3 regions of the Micromonospora yongxingensis genome follow, and region 3 is predicted to be linked to each of the others. Evidence: riboswitches for the same ligand, from Rfam matches in the RefSeq annotation. Region 3 holds a riboswitch; each other region holds the start of a gene.
What was found. A riboswitch is a leader RNA that binds a small molecule or an ion and turns the genes downstream of it on or off. The one in region 3 is predicted to bind cyclic di-AMP.

Region 1 (4,103 bases), on a different contig from region 3:
CCCGACCGGCGTACGGGACGATCGGGCGACCATCGACGGCGGGAGACGGTGTGCTCAGGAGCGATACCTTCAGCTACACCGTTCAGGCCCGCTGCTCGACCGCCGACGCGGCGGCGCTGCTCAGTGACCTGACCCGGCAGGGCGAGCTGCATCCACTGATCATCCGGGTCCGCCGGCTGCCTCCCCGGCCCGGCGCCCAGGCCAGCTACGCGATCAGCGACCGGCTGGCGGCGGGGCCGGTGCGCTTCCGGACCACGTACCAGGCGGACGTGCTGATCAGCGAGGAAGACGAGATCGTCATGGTGGCCCGCCAGTGGCCGGCCACCACCGTGCGCAACCACACCCGGCTGCGCGCCGAGCCGGACGGCCTGGTCCGCATCGATGTCGAGATCACCCTGACCGCGCCCGCCCCGCTGTTCCGGTACGCGTTCCGCCAGGCCCGCGCGGCCCACCTGGCCCTGGCCACCCGACTCGGCGCGGTCCTGGACCGCCCCGACGTCCCCCCACCACCCACCTGACCAACTCCGCGCGTCCGCGCCGCGCCCCTGCCAGGGTCCCTCCACCCTGGATGTAGTGGCCTGCTGCGGCTCCGAGGTCACTACATCCTGGTTGCGGCGCGATCATGGCTGGCCGCGCCGGCGACGGTGGGCCGGCCGGCCGCTCGTCGCCCCCACGGTTTGTACGTCGAGAGCACCGTCGCGATGACCATCAGGCTGGTGGACACCGCCGGTGCGATCACCAGGTCGGCGCGGTCCTGAGCGGGCAGGGCGACGCCCAAGGCACCGGCGTGGCGCAGGTTCGGGGTGAGCAGGAACAGCACCAGTCCGACCATCACCGTGGTGATGACGAGCTTGGTCAGCACCCAGCGGTAGCGCAGCAGGCCCCACGGGGTGAGCAGCGCGCTGGCCACGCCGACCAGCCAGACCAGCACGCTCAGCGGCGCGAACAGCACGGTGCCGATCAGCGCGGCGACCGGGTAGACGACGGCCGGGTCGGCGCCACGCAGCGCCGCGACGCCGAGGGTGAGCAGCACCAGGTCGGCGCCGAGCCAGCCGAGCGAGGTGACCAGGTGCAGGGTGAGCAGCGCCTTGCGGGCGGGTGGCGGGAGTCGACGCATACGAGCGATGCTGCCGCCTGGTCCGGCCGTGGTCGTCCGACCGTCGGCGACATCCGGGGTACGCCCGCTGACGTACCCCGCCCGGTGCCTCCGTGTCAGGGGGCACCGGGCGGGTCGGGTCAGTACACCGACAGGTGCACGTGGTTGGTGTGGTCGCTGGACGGGTCGCCACCCGCTCCGCTGTACGACTTCCACCCGCTGCTGGGCAGCCAGATCTGCCGGTACCAGATCACGTACAGCACGGCGAGCCGGTCGGCGTTGCGGATGAAGTACGCGGCCAGGTTGTTGCCGTACGTCTTGTCGCCGCCGGTGGCGTCCCCGCCGAAGCCGCTCTTCTGTGCCGCGAAGTCGCAGGCACGGCCCTTGGGGTGTTCGCCGGAGCCGCCGGAGCGGTGGCAGGAGACGTACCGGGTGAAGCCGGCGGCCTTGGCCTGGTTGAGCGCGTGCAGGGTGCGCGGGGTGATGCAGCCGGTGGCCGGGGTGGGGTCGTTGACGCTGCACGACTCCGATGGCCAGGAGCCGTCGGAGTTGCGCGGCGCGGCCTGGGCGTTGGCGGCCGAGGTGCCCCGGTTGGAGCCGCCGCTGTCGGCGGTTGTCCGGGGCTTGGTGGTCGCCACCGTCAGGGCCCGTTCGGCCTGCTCCTTGCGCTTGGCCATCACGGTGACCTGCTTGCGCTGTTCGCGGATCTCGCCGTCGAGCGCGATCCGGGTGCGGTTGGCCTGGTCCTTGGTGGCGAGCAGGTCGCGCAGCACCCGGTCCTCGTTGGCGGCGACCGCGTCGAGCGCGGCGGCCCGGTCCATGAAGCCTTCCGGGGTGTTGCTGTTGAGCAGCGCCGACATCGTGCCGAGCCGGCCGGTGCGGTAGGCCACTCCGGCGATCTCGCCGACCTTGCCGCTGCGTTGGGTCAGCTCGGTCTCGGTGGCCTTGAGTTGGGTGGTGAGCTGCTGCTGGCGCTGTACGGAGGTGTCCAGGGCCCGCTTCGCGTCCAGGTAGCCCTTGCTGGCCGCCTCGAGTTGCGCCCGGAGTGCCGGGGTGCCGCCTTCCTCGTCGCCGTCGGGGGCCGCGGCCGCCTGCAGGTTGGTCGGGGGAGCGGCCGAGGCGGCGCCGGCCGGCAGTGCGACGCCGAGAGCGAGCATCGCGACGATCAGGGCCGCCAGTCGGGCGGCGGGTGGTCGTGCTGGTGCCACTACGCATGTCCTTCCGTCAGCCGCCGACCGGGTTAGCTGACGGGTTCGGGACGGAAGATCCCTACCGCTGACGCGGATGCACCCCAGGAACATGGTTCCCCGGTTCGCCCGCTCGGGCGATTAGGCGGCGACCGCCACCGGCGCCGTTAGGGCGCCGCCGGGTGGAGGCCGGGACCGAGCCTACCGGTGCCTCTGGGACCTGTGCAGCCGATGTGACGGACGGTGCGTGCGTCGTCACCAACAATTCGGACGAAGACGAAAAAACCTGGTGAAAGGTATTACCACTTGACCGAACCGCAGGCCCCGGGAGCGGCGCCGGGCTCGGTCTGCAACGTCGCGTGCTCGATCCGGAAGTCCTCGTGCAGGGCGGTACGCGCCGCGGTGAGCACCGCGCCGACGTCCGCGCCGGGGGCCATGGTCAGGTGTGCGGAGGCCACCTCCATGCCGGAGGTGAGCGTCCAGACGTGCAGGTCGTGCACCTCGACCACGCCGGGCACGGCGGCCAGCCGGTCGTGCACGGCGGTCACCTGGAGGTGTTCGGGTGCGGCCTGCACCAGAATGCGGACCGCGGCCCGCCCCAGCCGCCAGGTGCGCGGCAGGATGAACACGCCGATGGCGACCGCGACCAGAGGGTCCGCCCACCACCAGTCGGTGACCTGGATGAGCAGCGCCGCGCCGATCACGCCGAGCGAGCCGAGCAGGTCCCCGAGCACCTCCAGGTAGGCGCCCTGCAGGTTGATGCTCTCCCGGGCGCCCGCGCGGAGCAGGGTGAACGCCGCCAGGTTGGCGAGCAGGCCGAGCGTGGCGACCACGAGCATCGGGCCGGCCAGCACCTCGTGCGGGTCGCCGAACCGGCCGATGGCCTCGATCACGACGTAGACCGCCACGCCGGAGAGCAGGACGGCGTTGGCGAGCGCGGCGAGCACCTCGAGCCGGTAGAGCCCGAACGTGCGCTGCGGGTCGCCGGTGGCCCGCCGGGTGGCGGTGATGGCGGCGAGCGCCATGGCGATGCCGAGCACGTCGGTGAACATGTGCCCGGCGTCGGAGAGCAGGGCCAGCGAGCCGGTGTGGAAGGCGGCCACCGCTTCGACCACCATCAGGGTGGCGAGGAGCCCGAACGCCGTCCAGAGTCGGCCCCGGTGCTGGTGCGCGGCATTGGCGACCGACCCGTGGTGGTGGTCATGACCTGCGCCCACGAAACCACCCTCCGCCGTCCGCCGGGACCTGGTCAAATGTATGCTCACATCGCTATGTATGCAAGTGTAGTGCCGGCGACCGCCCGGCGCGGCTCACCGCCGCAGGTCAGCCGGTCGGGTCGATGGTGGTGAGCCGCTGGGTGGCCCGGGAGAGCGCCACGTAGAGCGTCCGTACACCGGCACCCGGATCCGCCCGGATCTCGCTCGGGGCGACCAGCACCACCCCGTCGTACTCCATGCCCTTCGCCTCCAGGCTGGTCACCACCTGCAGCCGCGGCGCGCCGAGCGCGCCGAGCCAGCCGGCGACCTCGTCGCGGCGGGGGACCGGCGTGATCACCCCGACCGTGCCCTCGACCTCGGCCAGCAGGCCGGTGGCCGCCTCCACCACCGACGTCTCCAGCGCGGTCGGGGGCACCACCAGCTCGACCGGGTCGACCCCGGTCGAGCGGACGGCGCTCGGCAGCGTCAGATCCGGGTAGAGCCGGCGGATCTCCGCCGCGGCCACCGCGAAGATCTCCGCCGAGTTGCGGTAGTTGGTGGTCAGGGTGAAATCGTGCCGCTTGCGCCGGCCCAGCGCCTGGTCCCGAGCCTGGTCCAGCTCCC
Region 2 (4,103 bases), on a different contig from region 3:
CACCAGAACACCACCGATCCGAGTACCGGCCCGACCCAGGAGCGCCCCGGAGCGTCCAGCCGGAGGCCGATCCGGTCCAGCACCAGGTGGCTCGTCAGCACCACCGGCACGGTGAGCACCAGGCAGACCCAGAACCGACGGCGGAACATCGCCGGGTCGTGCCCGGCGTGCTTGTCGTGCCCGGCGTGCCCGTCGTGCTCCGCGTCCGCCTTCGGGCCGGCGGAGTCGGTGTGCTGCCGGTGGCCGCCGTGGCGGTCGGGGTCGGGCGGTGACGGAGCGGACATGACTCCAACATGCCGGTCCGGTCACCGCCGCGCGGGCGGTTCGACCGCGCGACACTCCGCCACGACCTGCGTCCACGGGTCGGGCTGGTTAGCATCTCCCACGATGGCCCTCCGGACCTCGCCGCGCAGTCGGGCATCGGTGTCGCCGAGACATGGCGTCGCCGCCAACCGGCCGAGCCCGGCACTCACCGTCGGTGATCAGGCCGTCGCGCTCCAGCGATCCGTCGTGTCCGTCGCCGCGTTCCCGCGGCGACGGTGAACCGACCGGCCCGCCGGCACGTACCCCGCACCGGATCGTTGGGAGTCACACATTGGGTTCCGACCACAGCCGTTCGGCTCCGTCCGCCCCGCCCCGGGTGCGACGGATCCTCATCGCGACGGTGGTACCGCTCTTCGTCGCCACCGTGCTCGCCGCGGTGGTGCTCTGGCCACGCGACGGGTCACCGCAGACCTCCGCCGGCACCGACGTGCCGCGCTACCACGGCACCGTCACCCGCGTGGTGACCGAGCCGTGCCCGCCGGCGGCACCGGGCCCGGAGGGCACCCCGGATGTCGGGGACGGGCCGTGCGGCACGGTCGATATCCGGGTGGCCGACGGGCCGGCCGCCGGCCAGCAGGTCCAGACCCCGGTGCCGGACGGACCGGGCGCACCGCGCGTCGAGGTCGGCGACGAGATCGTCCTGGTCGAGCTGACCGATCCCACCGATCCGACCGCCAGCAGTTGGAACATCGCCGAGCACCAGCGCGGCACGTCACTGATCTGGCTGGCGGTGGTGTTCGCCGCCGCGATCGTCGCGTTCGGCAGGTGGCGGGGCCTGGCCGCGCTGGGCGGGCTGGCCGCCAGCTTCGCCATCCTGCTCACCTTCGTGCTGCCGGGGATCGGCGCCGGCCGATCACCCCTGCTGGTGGCGGTGGTCGGTGCCGCCCTGATCATGTTCGTGGTGCTCTACCTGACGCACGGGGTCACCGCGCAGACCTCGGTCGCGGTGCTCGGCACCCTGGGCAGCCTGGTGCTGACCGGCGTGCTCGCCACCATCGCCACCGCCGCCACCCACCTCACCGGCTTCGGCAGCGAGGACGCCACCACCCTGTCGATGTTCCAGGCCAACGTCGATCTGCACGGCCTGCTGCTCGCCGGGATCATCATCGGCTCGCTCGGGGTGCTCGACGACGTGACGGTCACCCAGGCGGCCACCGTCACCGAGCTGGCGAACGCCAACCCGGGGCTGACCCGGTTGCAGCTCTACCGGGCGGCCACCCGGGTGGGCCGGGCGCACATCGCCTCCACCGTCAACACCATCGTGCTGGCGTACGCGGGCGCCTCGCTGCCGCTGCTGCTCCTGCTGACCGCCGACACGCGGCCGATCGAACAGATCCTCACCAGCGAGTTCCTCGCACAGGAGATCGTCCGCAGCGCGGTCGCCACGCTCGGCCTGATCGCCGCCGTACCGCTGACCACCGGCCTGGCCGCCGTGGTGACCGCGGCCGGCGCGGCCGGTAACACCCCGGTCGCCGACCCGCCCGCCGGACGACCCAGGCCCGATCGCGCGGAGGCACTGGCGGCACTCAGCTCCCCCCGCACGGGTCGACAGGACCCGACCGGACCGGATCCGGCGGGGGCCACACCCCCATCCACCGCCACCGACCGGTGGCCCGAGCCCGACAGGAGCACGGATACGGCATGGTGACACTCCTCAGCGTGACGAGGTGGGGCATCCGCCCTGAGAACCGCGTCACTGGTCACTCAACGCCATGGCGAAATGACGCTTTTAGTCGGCATCAGGACGTAGCTCAGCCGGTCGCCTCTCGGGTAACCTCGCTGCCGGTCACCGCCGAAGGCGCGACGCAGCGCCTGCGGTGCCACCGCCCAATCGCCAGCCGGCGAGCCGGGGACCCAGGTATGTGGGGTGAATCCGCGTCAGCGGTAGGGGCCACTTCCGCCCCGAACCCGTCAGCTAACCCGGTCGGCGGTCGACGGAAGGGAATACTGTGACGGCACCCCTACGCCGCTGGTTGACGCCCGTGGTGGCCGTGATCGCCGCACTGACCGTGCTCGCCGGCCCCCTCCCGGCCCACGCCGCCCCGACGACGCCCACCCCGTCCGGGCACGAGGAGGACGGCGAGCCCAAGCTGCTCAACGACGTCATCGAGAAGGCCAACCGCGACTACTCAGCCGCCAAGTCCAAACTGGACAAGTCCAAGAAGCGGCAGCTGGAGCTGGCGCTGGAGGTCGACAAGGCCAATGCCGAGCTGGAGGCGCTGGCCCCCCAGGTCGGGCAGATCGCCTCCCAGTCGTACCGGACCGGCCGGATCGGCGCCATCGCGATGTTGCTGGAGAGCGACGCCCCGGACTCGTTCGTCCAGCGCGCGGCGGTGCTCGACGAGATGAACATGGTCAACGAGAAGAAGCTCTCCGAGGTCAACGCGGTGAAGTCGCGCGCCGAGCAGGCCAAGCTGGCCCTCGACGCGGAGGTCCGCGAGCAGCAGAAGCAGACGGCCCTCATGGCGAAGGAGAAGCGCGACGCCGACAAGGCGCTCGCCCTGGTCGGTGGGAAGGGTTTCACCGGCGGGCTGGTGTCGGCGACCTCGCCGGTCGCCCGGCTCGGCCCGGGCCGGACCGCCGACGGTGACTGGAAGTCCGAGTCGTGCAGCGAGAACGACCCCACCACCTCCGGCTGCGTCACGCCGCGCACGCTGCACGCGTACAAGGAGGTCAAGCGGGCCGGCTTCAACCGGTTCGTCGGCTGCTACCGCTCCGGCGGGCCGTGGGAGCACCCGAAGGGTCGCGCCTGCGACTGGTCGTTGCAGAAGAGCGGCTTCAGCCCCTGGCACAACGAGGACACCCGGACGTACGGCAACAACGTGGCCGCGTTCCTCATCCGCAACGCCGACCGACTCGGCATCTACTACGTGATCTGGAACCGGCAGATCTGGTTCCCGGCGACCGGCTGGAAGTCGTACAGCGGGCCGTCGAACCACACCGACCACGTACACATGTCGATGCTCTGACCCGCGTGCAGAACGTCGAAGGGCCGTCCCGCGTCGCGGGGCGGCCCTCGTCGCGTCAGGCGGCGGCCGGACCGGGTGCGGTCGGCACGTCGAGCGGCGTGGTGCCGGCCGGCACCGCGGTCACCGGGCGCACCGCTCCGGCGGCGAGCCGGTACGACATCCCCACGACCGCGCACCGGCCCCGCACCACCTCGTCCGCCAGCACGGGCGACTGGGCCAGCAGCGTCTCGACGGTCTGTGCGATGTGGACGTCGACGATGCCGTCGATGTCGTCGATCCCGTCGGCGGCGGCGCGGCGAAGACTGGGCAGCACGGCGTCGACCACGGCACCCAGGTGCCCCTGGGGCGACGTGCCGGTGGTGACCGCTTCCCGGGCCGCCTGGACCGCACCGCACGAGTCGTGGCCGAGCACCACCACCAGCGGGGTGCCGAGCACGGTCACGGCGTACTCCACGCTGCCCAGGACCTCGGGGCCGGCCGTGTGCCCGGCCGTGCGGACCACGAAGAGGTCGCCCAGACCCCGGTCGAAGATGATCTCGGCGGCCAACCGGGAGTCGGAGCAGCCTACGATCACCGCGAACGGGTGCTGTCCGTCGGCGACCGCAGCGCGGTGCCCGGCGTCCTGGTTGGGGTGGCGCGGGGCACCGCTGACGAAGCGCCGGTTACCGGCGGTCAGCTCGGCGTACGCCCGGGCCGGCTCGCTGATCGCCGGCGCCCGGCCGGTGGTCCGCTGCGGCCCCGGCTGTCCGCCGGGTGTACCGGTACGATCCATCCCCGCACCTCGTCTCACGCGTTTGACCTGCTCAACAG
Region 3 (4,103 bases):
CGCGGGGAACGGACCTGGTGCTCGACGTGGCCGACGGCGACGCCGCGGCCGTCGCCCTCTACGAGCGCACCGGGTGGCGGCGCACGGGCACCAGCACGGCACCGTGGACGGCCCCCGACGGCAGCCCCGTGTCGCTGCGCCACTACGCGTCGCCAGCCGGGCACCAGCCACGTTCGCCCAGCTCACTGTGCTGATCGTCCGCGCCATGCGAACATATGTACGTGTCACCCGGGCCCAGCATCCTGCACGCCGACCTGGACGCGTTCTACGCGTCGGTCGAGCAGCGCGACGACCCGCGCCTGCGGGGGCGGCCGGTGATCGTCGGCGGGGGCGTGGTGCTCGCCGCCAGCTACGAGGCGAAGGCGCGGGGCGTGCGCAGCGCGATGGGCGGCCAGCAGGCGCGCCGGCTCTGCCCCGACGCGATCGTGGTGCCGCCCCGCATGTCGGCGTACACGGCGGCCAGCCGGGCGGTGTTCGAGATCTTCCGGCAGACCACCCCGCTGGTCGAGGGGCTCTCCATCGACGAGGCGTTCCTGGACGTGGGCGGCCTGCGGCGGCTGGCCGGGCCGCCCGCCGACATCGCCGAGCGGCTGCGCCGGGAGGTCCGCGACCGCATCCACCTGCCCATCACCGTGGGTGTGGCCCGGACGAAGTTCCTGGCGAAGGTGGCCAGCGGGGTGGCGAAGCCCGACGGGCTGCTGGTCGTCGCGCCCGACGCCGAGCTGGCGTTCCTGCATCCACTGCCGGTGGAACGGCTCTGGGGCGTCGGCCCGGTCACCGCCGCGAAGCTGCGGGAACGCCGGATCCGTACCGTCGGCGAGGTGGCCCGGCTCGGTGAGGCGGCGCTGGTGTCACTGCTCGGCGCCGGCGCGGGCCGGCACCTGCACGCGCTGGCGCACAACCGGGACCCCCGGGCGGTCCAGGTCGGCCGTCGGCGCGGCTCGATGGGCGCCCAGCACGCGCTGAGCCGTATCCCGCACGCGCCCGCGGAGCTGGACGCCATCCTGGCCGGCCTGGTCGACCGGGTCACCCGACGGATGCGGGCCGCCGGGCGCTCCGGGCGCACGGTGGTGTTGCGGCTGCGCTTCGGCGACTACACGCGGGCGACCCGATCGCACACCGTGGGCAAGGCGACCGCGGACACCGGCCCGCTGCTCGCCGCCGCGCGGGCGCTGCTGCGGGCGGCCCTGCCCGAGATCGATCGTCGGGGCATCACGCTGGTCGGCGTCTCGGTGGGCAACCTGGACGACAACCCGGTCCAGCCGGAGCTGCCGTTCCACCGCGACCCCGGCGCCGAGCTGGATGCCGCGGTGGACGCGGTCCGTGACCGGTTCGGATCGGCGGCGCTGACCCGGGCGGTGCTGCTGGGCAGGGAGCCGGGCGTCGAGATGCCGCTGCTGCCGGACTGAGGAGGCACCAGGCGCAGCGGTGCACGTCACAGCGGTTGTGGGGTTTGAGGGCGGCGGGAGTGGTGACGTTGTGGGGATCAGCCTGACAGGGGGGACCACCATGTCCGACGACACCAGCAACCGTCCGAGCCGGCGTGCGCAGCGCCCCGCCGACGTGACCGACCCGCTGCTCTGGCAGCTCGCCATGGACGTGCTGAGCGCGCACGAGCCGGACGAGGACGGCGCCTGCCGCAATCTGCTCTGCGCCGGCCAGACGTGGCCGTGCGCTGCGCGTGGCAGTGCGGAACAGTCGCTCCGGCTGGCCCGTGGCGCGGCCGACACATCGTCCACAGTCACATCCGAGCAGGGCGAGGGGGAAACGCCCCGCGCCCAGCGGCCGGCGGAGGATGTTCCCGCCGCGCGGCGGGCCTGGTCTGGTTCGGAGTCGGCGCGTTCGCAGGCGGCCGTCGCGGCGGCCTGACGCCACCTGCTCGACACACGCCGGCGGGCGTCAGAGAGAGAGCCGCTGACCCGGGAAGATCAGACCCGGGTCGGCGCCGATCAGCTGCCGGTTGGCCTCGTACAGGGCCTGCCAGCCGCCGGACACCCGGTTGGTCTCGGCGATCTCCGAGAGGGTGTCGCCCGGCTTGACCAGGTACGTCTCGCCGCCCGTCACCGGCGCGGTGCGCTGGTGGTTGCGGGTCGCCGGCTGCTCGCCGCGCGACGACCGCTCCTTCGGCTTGGCCGTCGAGCCGGACTTCGAGGTCGGCTTCGAGGACTTCGCGGTGGACTTCGTCGACGACTTGCTGGCGGAGCCGCCGCCCGACGAGCCGCCCTTCTTGCCGCAGGTGGGCCAGGCGCCGATGCCCTGCCCGTCGAGCACCTTCTCGGCGATGGCGATCTGCTCGCCGCGGCTGGCCAGGTCGGCGCGGGCCGCGTACTTCTTGCCGCCGTAGCCGGCCCAGGTGCTCTGCGAGAACTGCAGCCCGCCGTAGTAGCCGTTGCCGGTGTTGATGTGCCAGTTGCCGCTGGACTCGCACTGGGCGATCGCGTCCCAGTTGACCCCGGCCTGGGCCGGTGCGGCCGGGCCGAAGAGGGCGACGGCGCCGGTGACCGCGCCGACGGCCAGGGTGCCGACGGCGACGCGGCGGGTGGTGACCCGTCGATGACGGGGGGTGTAGTCAGACGTCATGTGAGCTTCCTCCACGCCGGCGAGGTGAGCTGTCGGGTTCGGGCCGAGGAGCCCGGCCGCGCGGTGGCGGCTTCACCCCGAGGTGACGTGCACCGAGGAACGTTGGGTCCCCCGCTCCTGCCCGGGTGACTGGGTTCCGACGACCGGGGGCAGGATTTGGCGTTACCGGTCGCGGTGTCCGCTGTGGCGGACCCGACCGACGTTAGGCACGGTCGGTGACGGTCGCCCACCCCCTGTGAACTTCTTCACCGGCTCACGCGGGGAGTCCCGCGCAGCGGTTGCGGGCCGTCGGAGACTGTGCACCGACCATCGTGGACCGCTTCCGATCAGGGGGTGGTCAGGTCTCGTGGCGCAGCCAGGCCGCGATCCGGCCGAGCAGCTCGACATGCCCCGACGACTCGTACGACCGCACGTCGTGACCGAGGGCGCTGTAGACGATCCGGCTGGTCCCGGCGGTGCGTGCCCAGACGAGCGGGTGCGTGGCGCCGCCCTCGTCGTGCACGTAGAGGGGCACGATGTCGGCGCTCTCGACCAGCGCCAGGTCGGTGTAGCGCTCGTCGTGGACCTCGATGTCACCGAGGCCGATGGTGATCGGATGCTCGACGCGGGTACGCCGGATGCGGCTCGGGCCGATCGGAGGGTGGAAGGTCCGGCCGTGCTCCCACGCGGCGCCGATCGTCGACCGCCAGCGCGGCAGACCGGGGAAGGCCAGCGTGGCGCTGTGGGTGGCGAGCAGGCTGCCACCGCGGCCCAGGAAGCCGTCGAGGACGCGGGCGAAGTCCTCGTCCTCGCGGATCGGGGTCGACCGGTCGGCGCTGGCGTTGACCACCAGCAGGCGGGCACCGTCCAGGGCGGTGGTAAGCCGGTCGACGGATGTCACGGTCGTCACCGGGCCGCCGATCAGGTCGCCGATCGCGGCACTTGTCTCGGCCAGCCGGTGCCAGGGGTCGGCGTGCGGACCCTCCCCGCTGAAGATCACGGTGTCGTCAGGCATGACCTCTCCCGGTGCCGGACCGGCCGGCGGGGCCCCGCTGATCGGGCACCCGCCGGCCGGTGGGGTCGATCGGTTACAGGGTGCGGGCCAGCCGGTCGGCGAGCACCCGGGTGAACCGGGCGGGGTCGGTCAGCTCGCCGCCCTCGGCGAGCACCGCCAGGCCGTACAGCAGCTCGGCGGTCTCGGTCAGCGCCGCCGGGTCGGTGCCCTGCTCGTGGGCCTTGCGCAGCCCCGCGACCAGGGGGTGACCCGCGTTGATCTCCAGGATCCGCTTCGTGGTGGGAATCTCGTGCCCCATCGCCCGGTACATCTTCTCCAGGGTCGGGGTGAGATCGTGCGCGTCGCCGACCACGCAGGCCGGTGAGGTGGTCAGCCGCGACGAGAGGCGGACCTCGCGGACGCTGTCGGCCAGCGTGGTGCCCAGCCAGTCGAGCAGAGCGGCGAACTCCTGCCGCTGCTGCTCACGCTCGGCCTCGGCCTGCTGCTTCTCCTCGTCGCTGTCCAGGTCGACCTCGCCCTTGGCGATCGA

Region 1: linked by a shared signal. The riboswitch ahead of ACTWLT_RS16725 (coiled-coil domain-containing protein) and the one ahead of ACTWLT_RS27900 (transglycosylase family protein) in region 3 are both predicted to bind cyclic di-AMP.
Region 2: linked by a shared signal. The riboswitch ahead of ACTWLT_RS22015 (coiled-coil domain-containing protein) and the one ahead of ACTWLT_RS27900 (transglycosylase family protein) in region 3 are both predicted to bind cyclic di-AMP.

What each region holds. Positions count from the first base shown of each region.
Region 1 covers NZ_JBQXEO010000012.1:102,049-106,151, reverse strand. Annotated here, with positions in the region: gene ACTWLT_RS16735 (SRPBCC family protein) at 51-518, shown strand; gene ACTWLT_RS16730 (hypothetical protein) at 599-1,117, opposite strand; gene ACTWLT_RS16725 (coiled-coil domain-containing protein) at 1,237-2,253, opposite strand; cyclic di-AMP (ydaO/yuaA leader) riboswitch at 2,310-2,441, opposite strand; gene ACTWLT_RS16720 (cation diffusion facilitator family transporter) at 2,583-3,500, opposite strand; gene ACTWLT_RS16715 (HelD family protein) at 3,607-4,103, opposite strand, start outside.
Region 2 covers NZ_JBQXEO010000019.1:67,776-71,878, reverse strand. Annotated here, with positions in the region: gene ACTWLT_RS22025 (copper-translocating P-type ATPase) at 1-284, opposite strand, end outside; gene ACTWLT_RS22020 (YibE/F family protein) at 596-1,972, shown strand; cyclic di-AMP (ydaO/yuaA leader) riboswitch at 2,139-2,270, shown strand; gene ACTWLT_RS22015 (coiled-coil domain-containing protein) at 2,274-3,293, shown strand; gene ACTWLT_RS22010 (carbonic anhydrase) at 3,349-4,065, opposite strand.
Region 3 covers NZ_JBQXEO010000031.1:54,879-58,981, forward strand. Annotated here, with positions in the region: gene ACTWLT_RS27885 (GNAT family N-acetyltransferase) at 1-194, shown strand, start outside; gene dinB (DNA polymerase IV) at 216-1,409, shown strand; gene ACTWLT_RS27895 (hypothetical protein) at 1,510-1,869, shown strand; gene ACTWLT_RS27900 (transglycosylase family protein) at 1,900-2,580, opposite strand; cyclic di-AMP (ydaO/yuaA leader) riboswitch at 2,581-2,752, opposite strand; gene ACTWLT_RS27905 (ThuA domain-containing protein) at 2,918-3,574, opposite strand; gene htpG (molecular chaperone HtpG) at 3,648-4,103, opposite strand, start outside.